DNA from 4 places in the Oceanobacillus luteolus genome. Region 4 is predicted to be linked to each of the others. Evidence: riboswitches for the same ligand, from Rfam matches in the RefSeq annotation. Region 4 holds a riboswitch; each other region holds the start of a gene.

Region 1 (3,140 bases), on a different contig from region 4:
CATTAATAATTTCTAAAGCTTTATCTAATGGTGTGGCTTCCATCTCAACTTGCAGCAATGTTTGAGTTGTTGAAGATGTGTTCTCTCGGACATCTTGTGTAGCAACAAGTTCTCCATTTTTAATAATACCGATTCGGTCACACATCAATTCAATCTCGGATAAGAGATGACTGGATATAATAACTGCAACGTTCTTTTCGGCCGCCAATTTACGGATGTATTGTCTGATTTCCCTGATACCTGCTGGATCAAGACCATTTGTCGGTTCATCTAGGATTAATATAGAAGGCTTGTGTAAAATGGCTTGGGCAATACCAATCCGTTGCCGCATACCAAGCGAATATCGACCAACTTTTTCGTTCAGTGCCTTTTCCATACCTACGAGTCTAACAGCTTCATCGATATCTTTTTGCGTGACTCCTGGAATCATTCTTGCATACTGTTTCAAATTTTGAGCACCGGTTAAGAATGGATAAAGCTCAGGGTTTTCAACGATAGCGCCTACTTCGCGAATTGCCTGTTTAAAGTCAGATTTTATACTTTTACCGAGAATATGTATGTCACCTTCCGTGATTTTCATAAGTCCAACCATCATACGAATTGTCGTCGTTTTCCCGGCACCATTTGGACCAATAAAACCAAATACTTCTCCTCTATTAATGGAAAATGACAAGTCTTTGATAATTTCCTTTTTGCCAATCCGCTTACTTACATTCGTCAATTGCATAGCAATTTCTGGCATTCTTTTCCCTCCCATTTCTTTCTACCATGTTGTACGGAGAGAAAGCAGTATTGGTTTCATAATTTTGGTAATTAATTTCCATAAAAAAATAAAAAGGTGATCGGTTAGAGAATATTCTACCAACCGATCACCTTTTTATGAATCAGATACTCGTGTTCCGTTTATCCCCAAATTTCTTTCGATAAATCCACAATGTACTTCAGCTTTGACCATTGCTCGTCTTCTGTAAGCTTGTTACCATGATGGGTAGAGGCAAATCCACATTGCGGGCTCAAAGCAAGTTGTTCTAACGGGACGAATTGTGAAGCATTTTCAATTTTTTTCTTGATTACTTCTTTATCTTCGAGTTCACCAGCTTTAGATGTAACAGCACCAATTACAACTTGTGCTCCACCTTTTGGTACGTGTTTTAATGGCTCGAATGAACCGGAACGCTCATCGTCATATTCAAGGAAGAAACCATCCACTTTTTCTTTAGCAAATAAAGTCGGTGCAATATCCGCATAACTTCCTTTGAACGCCCAGCTTGAACGATAATTTCCGCGGCATAGGTGGGTAGTGATGATTAAATCTTCTGGTCGATCTGCAATAACATCATTTACAATTCGAACTGCAAGCTCAATTAATTCTGCTTTAGAGTATCCTCCTGTATCGATTAACTGAAAATCTTCGGAAGAAAGGCCGGCAATATATACATCATCCAGCTGTAAATAACGGACACCAGCATCATAGAATGCCTTTATAGCATCACGATATGCGCTGACGATATCATTAGCATACGTTTCAAGATCTGGATAAATTTCTGGATTACGAATACCGACCTCGAACAATTGGTTAGGACTTGGAATGGTTTGCTTCGGAATTGCGCGGTCGCCGACAATATCCTTAAATTCAAGAAAATCTTTTATGAATGGATGGTCCGGATCAAAGGAGATTTTTCCTGTATTACGCACATGGTAACGGTCCGTCTCAATTCCATCGAATGTGTATCCTTTTTCTGTTTCATATCCTTCTATTCCATTTAAACCTTCAAGGAAGTCCAAATGCCACCAACTACGACGAAACTCACCGTCTGTGACAGCCTTTAATCCAACTTCAATCTGCTTGTCTACTATTCTCTTTATTTCTTTCGTTTCAATTTCGCGTAGTTCAGATGCAGAAATTTCACCTTCTTTCAAGTCCTTTCTTGCTTGATGCAAGTTTTCAGGTCGTAAGAAACTTCCTACATGGTCTGCTTTAAATGGAGCCTTTACTAATGTTTTTGTCATATTGATCATCCTCTTTTTAAATTATTTGGAATTTCTGCTCGTTATTGCTAAATAAAAAAACCTCTTCTCAGATAAGAAGAGGTTTAGGCACCGTGTCTAATTTCTCTTCTTATCTTCTAGCGAATTACGCTACTGGAATTGGCACAGTACTATGTAAGCCTGTTGCCGAGGTATCAATGGGCCAGTCCCTCCACCTCTCTGGATAAGAAAGTTTTGTATTAAGTTAATTAATAGAATATACCGAATCGAAAGGAATGTCAATCTTAAAATAAAATGGATGCATTTTAATAAGGATTAACGACAATAGACGATAATTTCTTCTGGAGTAGTTAGGGCGGGTATGCTTTTCGATGTATGTGTATAAGTAACAATAAGATTTCTCTGGGCAGGATTTTGATTAAAGGCTTGCCCGTTTGTTAAAAGAATGGGTGTGTCAGGGTTAACATGTAGTTTTAAATTGCCATCACCGCTGACTAGATCATCATCAAAATAGTCTACCTTGACGTGGGTGGAAGGTGACTCTTTTACAATAATCAATGCGTAATATTGTGGAGGATAGATTAGTATTACTGGTACGTCGCCATCCAAATATCCTGTAATCTGGTCTCCAACCGAAACCATTTCATGATTGACGAAATACGTATTTGGACCAGCTATAAAATTAACAATCATCCCCGTTTCATTTTGAACAGTGATGAACTTATGACATCCGGTCTCTTCATCGGTTGGATAGAAGGGGTAATCTTCCATATGTGTAATTAATCCTGTAAAAGCTTGAAAATTGATTGGACTCATGATTAACGCTCCTTTAAAAAAGTAGGCTTGTTACAACTTATGTGAATAAATCATTTGGGTGAATGGGTGAATACCTTTACCTATAGCTGACTCTATATAAAGGATACAATACGAGTTATGTAAAAAATACCAAATAGTTCTACACTTTCTTTCTTTTTCGATATAATGAAGTTAGTAGAAAGATAGAATGGAAGCTGACTCGCGAAGGAGAGAGTACTGTTGCTATTCAGTAAATGTAAGCTATGTAACGGAAGGGCTAAGAAAGCGAGAATTTATTGGGACGACAATGGAAAGAAAATAAAAGTTTGCTATAAATGTATTCCTTATGCAGAAAG
Region 2 (3,140 bases), on a different contig from region 4:
GTACGGTGGAGGCACGATCCGATTTTAATTTCGTGAAGTTTTCTAAGGCTGAACGAATAGCGTCATTTTCAATATACTTGATTTCCTGATTTGGTGCGTAGCCGGATACATCGACTCCAGTCCAACCGCCAAATAATGCGAGCGCACCTTCTTTACTGATATAGCTTTTATAATCCTCATATTTCCGTTTCGCTTCTTCTTCTATACTGCCAGTAATTGGAACGAACATCGTAATAATTTTTACGGCATCTTGTGGTTTTCCTGCTTTTTTCACTTCTTCACGAATTTTCCGGACGGTTTCTTTGGCTACATTTTTATTTGGTGCACCGATGAAAATTACTTCGGCATGTCTTGCTGCAAAAGCTCTTCCCTTTGTAGAGGCTCCGGCTTGGAATATAACTGGCGTCCGTTGTGGAGATGGTTCACTCAGATGTGCACCTGGTACTTTAAAGTATTTCCCCTCATGCTTGATGTCGTAAACCTTAGTCGGATCGGTATAAATCCGGTTGATTTTATCTACTTTGACTGCATCATCTTCCCAGCTTTCTTCCCAAAGCTTCAAGCAAACTTGCAAATATTCCTCTGCAATATCGTATCGTTCATCGTGGGAAATCTGTTCATCAAGCCCCATATTTACAGAGGCACTCTTCAAGTAGGACGTGACGATATTCCAGCCGACGCGGCCATTCGTCAAATGATCCAGTGTACTTATTTTCCGTGCAAAAGTATACGGGTGTTCGTGAATCACGGAGGAGGTTACACCGAATCCAAGATGTTTCGTTACCGCTGACATCAGTGGCACGATGAGAAACGGGTCATTCACCGGTGATTGTACACCATGTGCAACCGCAGTGTCTCTTGATCCGCCGTATACATCGTAGGTTCCCAGCACATCAGCAATAAACAGCCCATCAAAACGTCCTTTTTCTAAAATCTTAGCAAGCTCTATCCAATATTCACTATCCTTGTATCGATGGGATTGGTCTTCGGGATGAGCCCATAAACCTGGAGATTGATGCCCAGGTGTATTCATGTCAAACGCGTTTAAATAGATTCGTTTTTTACTCAATGCTATTCCTCCTATTGTTGTAAAAATACTGGTGTAGCTTGTTTTTGCCTGTTCACGAGATGGATGAAATAGTTCAGTTGTTTTTCTGCACGTTGTAGAAGTTCTTCATCGATTATCGGGGTATCTTTTCGTTTATCGATTTGTTCGTTTATGAGATAAATGCCTTTTAAATTATGTGCTTTAAGACTTGCCAGCAGAGGTTTCAGGGAGTACTCGAGTGCCAATAGATGGGAGGCGCTTCCTCCACTCATCAATGGGAGTACTGGTTTATGTTCAAATACATCTGGTGGCAGCAGATCAATCAGTGCTTTTAATACGCCGGTGTAGGAACTTTTGTATACTGGTGAGCCGACGAGTACACCTTTTGAATTCTGAATGAGTCTGGTGATGCCGACGACAGAAGGACTATTATATCTCCCTTCAAACAAATCTTGATAAGGGACATCTTTTACGGAAAGGTGGGTTACAGATAAACCTTCCTTCTCCAGTAAGGAACCTAAATATAACAATACTTTGTCAGAACCCGAATTTTCAGAAGGACTTCCGGAAAGTATAATAATTTCACTCATGATATAACTCCTTTCTAAGAGTATTTTCATATTTTAAGGTTTCGAATCAGTAGATAACGAACGGCGACTTAGACACTGTTCATCATTTAGAGCATTAAAAAAATCCCTCTCTTTCATAAACTTGAGAAATAGGGATTGGTTACATTCATCTCTTATCTCTCAAGAATTATTTCTTGCCGGATTTAGCACCTTTCTGATTCGATAAATCAGAGGTTGCTGAAGCTTCATCGGGCCAGGTCCCTCAGCTTCTCTTGATAAGAACTCTTAATTATTAAATTATTTCATATTCTATGTGAATTATTCCGATAAGTCAAGTGCGATTTTTTTAATTGACAAATGATTTTAATTACTTTAGGATTGGTAATAATCGAATAATTTCTTATCAAGAGAGGTGGAGGGATATGGCCCACGGAAGCCTCGGCAACAGGTTCTAACAGAGAATACTGTGCTAATTCCATCAAGCATGTATTGCTTGGAAGATAGGAAGAGGAAAGTAATATTGTGATTGGACCCTTTTTCTATTTTTTAGAGAAAGGTTTTTTTATTTTATATAGATTAAGAGAGAGATGAGGAGTGGGGAAGATGAAATATGGATTTTGGTTGCCGATTTTTGGAGGATGGTTACGTAATGTAAAAGATGAAAAAATGCCACCTACTTATGAATATGCGAAGAAAGTCATCCAATCTGCGGAAAATTGGGGCTATGATACAACGTTAATTGCTGAGTTGTACTTGAATGACATCAAAGGTACAGATCACGATTCATTAGAGGCGTGGTCAACCGCAGCTGCATTAGCGGCAGTGACGGAGAAAATTGAAATCATGACAGCCGTCCGCCCAATTTACCATAATCCAGCAGTTACAGCGAAAATGGCTGCAAATATCGACCATATTTCTAATGGACGCTTTACGCTGAATATAGTCTCTGGCTGGTGGGAAGGGGAAGCAAAACAATACGGCGGTGAATTCACAGCGCATGACGAGCGTTATGCACGAACCGAAGAATTCATTCAAATATTAAAAGGCTTATGGACGGAAGATACGTTCTCCTTTAAAGGCAAGTTCTATCATATCGAGGATACGAAACTAGAACCAAAGCCAGTTCAACGTCCAAACCCGATTCTTTATGCAGGCGGAGAAAGTGAAAAAGGAAAACAGGTCATTTCCTCCTTATGTGATGCGTATGTGATTCATGGCCATAAGGTGGAAGAAGCAAAAACGAAAATCGATGAAATAAAGGAACGGAGAAAGCAAGCGGGACGTGAGCCTTTCCGTACAATCGGGATGGCGGCATATGTGATTTGCCGGGATACGGTGGAAGAAGCGCAAGCCGAGTTGGAACGGATTACGACCGTAGATGATTTAAGCGGATATGCTGGATTTAAAGACTTTACAACGAAGTCTGAGCTAGAGCAGAAGATTGCATTACAAGATTATTCTGTATCGAATCGTGGGCTTCGTCCGAATTTAATCGGAACACCTGAGCAAATAGCGAAACAGAT
Region 3 (3,140 bases), on a different contig from region 4:
TGTATCCGGGCCCTTAACCCAAGAGGACCCTGCTAATTTATAATAACTTCCTTATGAAAGTTATGAGCAGCCCAGTTTCCTTCCATTTCAAATAATTCATAGACTGTTTCCTGGTCCTGTGGTGGTTCATTCACCCATTCCAGTAGCCTCCTGACAACAGATGTTTTCTCAGGGAAATACTTTATAAAGACTTCCGCCTGTTCAGCAAGGCGTGTCGTCCATATTTGCGAGCGTACCATCACCATGGAATAATAGGTTCGAATCAGTTTACGGGAAAAGTTTTGCACAACTGTATGCCACTCTTTCTCAGAAGCCTTATTTAACTTTTCCAGCGTTCTAGCAAGCATGTCACCAATATCTCCGTTAAAACTAATTGCGATTTCAGCTGATAATTTATACGGACCAAATTGCTCCCCTACGTCTTCACCGAATACACAAACAGATATTTCCTTGATAAAGGCATTTTCATAATAATTCTTAGGATCCATGATATCTTGATAATTCGCAACTGCTATTCCGACATCACGAACCAAGGATTCATATTGGGCAGATAACCCTTGAGCAAGCTCCTTTAACACAGACTTCTCTCTCGAACTTAGTTCACCATGAAACATCGCGATGACATCCAAGTCCGATTTAGAAATTACCGCATCTCCTCTGGGCACACTTCCGTACACATAAACACTGTGAAGCTGATATTGAAATAACACTCGAAGACGTTCAACAGAATCCCTAATGCAAGGCAGGAAAACAGGATTTATCTTCTCCACACTTACATCACTTATAATATATCCTTGATTGTCAAGACCATACCCAGCTTTTAACCTTGTCATTGTGAATGACTCCCCTCTTCCGTACAGATCATAACCCTACATATTCCAAATAATTCCCATACCCTTTGACGATCGACAATCCATCCTGTACCAATCCATTCCAAATTTCCGCATCCAAAGCAAATGGACCGGTCGCCTGCAGTTCAGCAATTCGTCTTTCAGAGATGACAGTTTCATAATATGTTTCCTCTAATCTCACGATAAAATGATAATCTGCCAATTTCATAATGTTCACCGCATAGTTTCCGTCCCATTCCAGAAGTTGCCGCTCTATTCCCTCACCAACAAATAGCAGGAAGTCTTCACTCTCATAATTTTTGGCAATCATTCCTCTAATCCATCCACTCGTATTCATCTTATTCTATTCCTCCTTTAATTTTCCTGGAGGATAACAAAAAGAACGCCCTTTGCTGCATACGGAGTGCAACAAAGGGCGAAAGTTTTCCGTTCCTCTTGTTATCATCCAAAGCAGTTTCGCTTTGCTGGGTGGAGCACCTTACTTGTTCGAGCAGGTTGCTGTGAAGTCATCGAGCCAGTTCTCTCATTCACTCTTGATAACTGATTAAGTTGTAATTATGTTTTATCACAAGATTCACAGTTTGTAAAGTTCTTGAATAACACGATTCATTCGAAATAAAATGATTTCAATCACGAATTTCATCTCTTAACCTGTTATAATAAGTATAACTTTTATATGAATTTATCAATCTGAATTCGAAAGGTGAGCTGCTATTTAGATGGGCACAATGAACGTAATTGCAAAACGTATTATAATTGGAATACTTATCGTTATTGGTATACTTATTACATATTTTTATTTCTCACAAATCTCCCCGATTCTGCTGGCATTTTTACTCGCTTTGATTTTTGAGCCATTTGTCCGTTTTCTGATGAAGCGATTTAAATGGCAAAAACGAATATTACCCGTACTCATCACCTTTCTTTCCTTTTTAGTTCTTAGCGGACTGTTGATTTATTTTACTGTCGTCGTTGTATTTGATATTCTCTACAGCTGGGCATTTCAGATTCCTAGCTATGCGGTGGAAATACAGAAATTCATCGAAACAAATATTGAAAGCTTCTATCTCTTTCTCCAGGAAGTACCGATGGCGGATGTGATCATTGAAGAATTGGAGGCTCTGTCTTCTGACTTCATGCAGACTGCTTTAAGTATCACCACCTCTATTATTACTGGGATTGGCTCCTTTGTACAAAGTATGGTGTCTGCGATTCCAAATTTGATTTTTGTATCGCTTTTCTTCTTGATTGCTCTTTTTTTATTCAGCTTGGAATTACCAAGAGTGAAGAAAATCTTCTGGAGTTGGTTCAGCTCTGATCTATCCAAAAAGCTTCAAGTCGTTTCTAAGCGGATGGGTGAAGTGTTTCTCGGGTACTGGAAAGCACAGTTCATTTTGAGTGTCGGTGTATTCATTTTATGTTATATCAGCCTCAAATTTATCGCACCTGGATCCGCCTTGATCATGTCGATAGTTATTTGGGTGGTCGACATCATTCCGCTCTATGTCGGTCCAGCTTTGGTCCTTGTACCATGGGGAATATTTGCAATGATTCTCGGAAATACATTTACAGGAATCCAGCTTCTCGTGCTGACGGTTGTATTACTTGTTCTGCGCCGGATCATTGAACCGAAAGTATTGGGTGACTCTATTGGGTTAGCTGCCCTTCCAACGGTTTTATCGATGTATTTTGGATATGTATTCGGAGGCATACTCGGGTTGATTTTCGGGCCATTCGTCTATATCGCATTTCAAACAGCAAAAGAAGCTGGTCTGTTCAAACTTACTGCTAAAGCGGATCAATCAGGCATAAAACCTGATTAATCCGCTCTTTTACTTTCGATATACATCTACTTTATTGGAATCAACAGAAATTCGATACTGATTGGAAGTGGTAATCTCCAATGGGTAAACCGCAGATATTTTATCTGAGAAGAACCATTGCCTTCCAGGTTTATTGAGGATGATAAAAATCCCCTTAGATTTCTCTCCCATAAAGTTAAGCGATGTGATGCTGATTGGTTTATCATCCCGTTCATGGATACCAATTTCAATCAATCTATTTCCAACAGTTACAACATCCTCAACTGTAAGGCCAATTTCACTAATATTTAGTACATCTTCTACAGAGAATGGCCCTTCTCCCCTTTCCGAGATAGAATGTCTGGAGATAAACTCTACTACATTACCAGCAGGATCATAAAAATAGAATGCATGGGCATCAGAGTAGGAGAAATAAACTTCATCTTCCCCCTCATTTTCGTTCAATGGCACTCTTTCTTTAACCCAT
Region 4 (3,140 bases):
AATAAATTTAGGATTACTCCTTCCTATTTTTATAAAACTTTATTATCCGTAAGAGCTAATAGTTCTTGTATTTTTGTTTTATACATCGAGAATTGCTGTATGACTATCTCAGCACTTTCTACAGTACTATGGGCATCTTTGTCTATGTATTTACGCTATGCTACTAATAATTCTTCTAACTTCTAAAATAATCACGAAAAAAATCATTAAAAACGTGCTTGACTTTTTATAAGTTCCATTGTAGTGTGTTTATTAACAATTAACTAAATAAACTTTTTTCTTATCCAGAGAGGTGGAGGGACTGGCCCTTTGAAGCCTCGGCAACGGACTTTTTTTAGCACCGTGCCAATTCCAGAAGCGTAATGCTTGAAGATAAGAAGAGCAAATGACATGACAGTGGTCTAACCCTCTTCTTATTAAGAAGGGGGTTTTATTATTGCGTACATAACAGACTTAAATCCATAAACAAGATGTCGTATCGATAAAGGAACAGCAAATAAAAACATATGGAAAGTGGGAGATGACATGTCTATTACATTAACAAAAGCACCGTTTCGAGGAGATCAGGTTGGAAATTTATTACGTCCTAATAGCATTCATGTTGCGAGAAAAGAATTCCAAGAAGGGAAAATTACGGCGGAACAATTACGGGAAGTTGAAACGACAGAGATTAAGCGAATTGTTGATAAACAAATTGAAGTTGGATTAGAAGCAGTAACGGATGGTGAGTTTAGACGTAGGTTCTGGCATACGGATTTCCTTGAGCATTTGAATGGAATTGATGGGTATGTGCCAGAAGTGGGTTACATTTTCCATGGTAACGAGGAAACCGAAAAGTATAACGTCCGCAATACGGGGAAAGTTTCCTTCAGTCCTGACCACCCATTCATCAAAGATTTTATAGAATTCAAGGAAATAGTTGCTGACCGTGCGGTTGCCAAACAAACAATCCCTAGCCCGAATCAACTGTTCAACGAAGGGATCATCAATGAGGAAATCTATCCTGACATTGAAGACTATGCAAAGGATGTCATCCAAGCCTATCGCGATGCATTGAAAGCCTTCTATGATGCTGGGGCTCGTTATATCCAATTTGATGACGTATATTTTGCCGGACTTACTTCACCAGATATCCCGTTTAATGACGGAAAATATTCAAGAGAATATCTCATTGATCTTGCACTCCGCGTTGTGAATGGTGTGTTGGAAGGAAAACCGGAAGATTTAATCGTAACGACACATTTATGTCGTGGAAACTACCGCTCAAACTGGGCATTTGAAGGGAGCTATGAACTTGTTGCACCAACCCTTTTCGCCAAGGAGAAAGTCGATGGATTTTTCCTGGAATTTGATGATGAGCGTTCTGGCGGCTTCGAACCTTTAAAGTATATTCCAAAAGGGGGACCTCGGGTGGTGCTTGGTGTCTTTACTTCAAAGCATGGAGAACTTGAAGATAAAGAAACCATCAAAGCACGAATCCAGGAAGCAACAAAATATGTACCATTGGACCAAATCTGCCTGAGCACCCAATGCGGCTTTGCTTCCACTCATCATGGAAATAAATTGACGGAAGAAGAACAATGGAGAAAGCTGAAGTCCATTGTGGATCTGTCGAAAGAAATTTGGGGATAACGTTTTCCCTCTCCTAAAATAAAATATTTAATTCTTATCCAGAGAGACGGAGGGATTGGCCCAGTGAAGTCTCAGCAACCGGTCTGAATTAGGCCAAGGTGCTAATTCCAATAGGTATCTACCTAGAAGATAAGAAGAAGCTTCGTTTATATGGACCTTCTTCTTATAGAAGGTCTTTTTTGCTCCATTCACAGAAAGGAGTTTGATAACATGACGGAGAACCGTATCGAGACACTACTGGTTCAGTTAGGAAACCGTTCTGACAAAACTACAGGTACAATCAATCCGCCCATTTATTTATCGACAGCCTATCGCCATAATGGTCTTGGTCAATCTACAGGATATGATTACACTCGGACAAAGAATCCGACACGAACGATTTTAGAAGATGGCATTGCAAAATTAGAGGCTGGTGATCAAGGGTATGCCTGTAGTTCAGGGATGGCTGCCATCCAATTGGTCCTCTCCCTTTTTCGAACAGGCGATGAGATAATTGTTCCAGAAGATATTTACGGTGGGACTTACCGGTTGCTGAAATATTATACAGACACCTATGATATTAAAACAATCTACTCCACATTTAGCGGAGTTGCTGAAACAGAAAAACTGATCACCGACAAAACGAAAGCATTATTCATTGAAACTCCAACGAATCCTTTAATGCAGCAAATTGATATCGGAGCATATGCAACACTAGCTAAAAAATATAACCTCTTGCTGATTGTAGACAATACATTTTTAACTCCTTATTTGCAAAAACCGATTGAACAAGGAGCTGATATTGTCATTCATAGTGCAACAAAATATGTCGGTGGGCACAATGATGTTCTCGCTGGATTGGTCGTCGCTAAAGGAGAGGAAATTTGTGAACAGCTTGCAACAAACCATAATGCCTCCGGTGCTGTCCTATCCCCTTTTGACTCTTGGCTATTAATTAGAGGATTAAAAACGCTTGCTCTACGAATGGAACGCCATGAGGAAAATGCAAAGAAGATCTTTGAGTATTTAAAAACTGAACCTGCTGTAATGGATGTACTATATCCCGGAATTGGCGGTATGGTTTCATTCCGGCTGAAAGAAAGCAAATGGGTTACCCCGTTCTTGGCAAACTTGCGATTAATTTCGTTTGCTGAAAGTCTTGGAGGAGTCGAAAGTTTTATTACGTATCCAGCTACCCAGACCCACGCGGACATACCAGTTGAAGAACGGATACGGCGAGGCGTTGACGATCGTCTATTACGTTTTTCTGTTGGTATTGAAGATGCAGAAGACCTGATTGCAGACTTGAAACAAGTATTTGCATTTGTAAAAAAGGAGGAGGTTGAAGTATGATCCATAATCAACTAGAAACCAAATTCATCCATGCATCAAGAAGTGGCAATGTCGAACAGAAAACTGGTGCTGTGAATGTTCCGATATATCTTTCCTCCACCTTCCACCAAGAAAGCTTTGATGAGTTTGGTCCGTTTGATTATAGCAGATCAGGCAACCCTACAAGGCAAGTGTTA

The links. A riboswitch is a leader RNA that binds a small molecule or an ion and turns the genes downstream of it on or off. The one in region 4 is predicted to bind S-adenosylmethionine.
Region 1: another riboswitch for S-adenosylmethionine. It lies ahead of ACFSBH_RS17730 (5-methyltetrahydropteroyltriglutamate--homocysteine S-methyltransferase); the one in region 4 lies ahead of ACFSBH_RS00260 (methionine biosynthesis PLP-dependent protein).
Region 2: another riboswitch for S-adenosylmethionine. It lies ahead of ssuE (NADPH-dependent FMN reductase); the one in region 4 lies ahead of ACFSBH_RS00260 (methionine biosynthesis PLP-dependent protein).
Region 3: another riboswitch for S-adenosylmethionine. It lies ahead of ACFSBH_RS18150 (hypothetical protein); the one in region 4 lies ahead of ACFSBH_RS00260 (methionine biosynthesis PLP-dependent protein).

What each region holds. Positions count from the first base shown of each region.
Region 1 is NZ_JBHUDE010000157.1:31,474-34,613, forward strand. Features, by position in the region: gene ACFSBH_RS17725 (ABC transporter ATP-binding protein) at 1-742, opposite strand, end outside; gene ACFSBH_RS17730 (5-methyltetrahydropteroyltriglutamate--homocysteine S-methyltransferase) at 904-2,010, opposite strand; SAM riboswitch class I at 2,117-2,219, opposite strand; gene ACFSBH_RS17735 (hypothetical protein) at 2,305-2,805, opposite strand.
Region 2 is NZ_JBHUDE010000159.1:438-3,577, forward strand. Features, by position in the region: gene ACFSBH_RS18025 (LLM class flavin-dependent oxidoreductase) at 1-1,069, opposite strand, end outside; gene ssuE (NADPH-dependent FMN reductase) at 1,081-1,638, opposite strand; SAM riboswitch class I at 1,788-1,899, opposite strand; SAM riboswitch class I at 2,015-2,124, shown strand; gene ACFSBH_RS18035 (LLM class flavin-dependent oxidoreductase) at 2,221-3,140, shown strand, end outside.
Region 3 is NZ_JBHUDE010000159.1:25,564-28,703, reverse strand. Features, by position in the region: gene ACFSBH_RS18155 (nucleotidyltransferase domain-containing protein) at 33-833, opposite strand; gene ACFSBH_RS18150 (hypothetical protein) at 862-1,188, opposite strand; SAM riboswitch class I at 1,287-1,394, opposite strand; gene ytvI (sporulation integral membrane protein YtvI) at 1,580-2,674, shown strand; gene ACFSBH_RS18140 (VOC family protein) at 2,684-3,140, opposite strand, start outside.
Region 4 is NZ_JBHUDE010000002.1:23,580-26,719, forward strand. Features, by position in the region: SAM riboswitch class I at 278-379, shown strand; gene ACFSBH_RS00255 (5-methyltetrahydropteroyltriglutamate--homocysteine S-methyltransferase) at 526-1,632, shown strand; SAM riboswitch class I at 1,664-1,768, shown strand; gene ACFSBH_RS00260 (methionine biosynthesis PLP-dependent protein) at 1,843-2,964, shown strand; partial or broken gene metC (cystathionine beta-lyase) at 2,961-3,140, shown strand, end outside.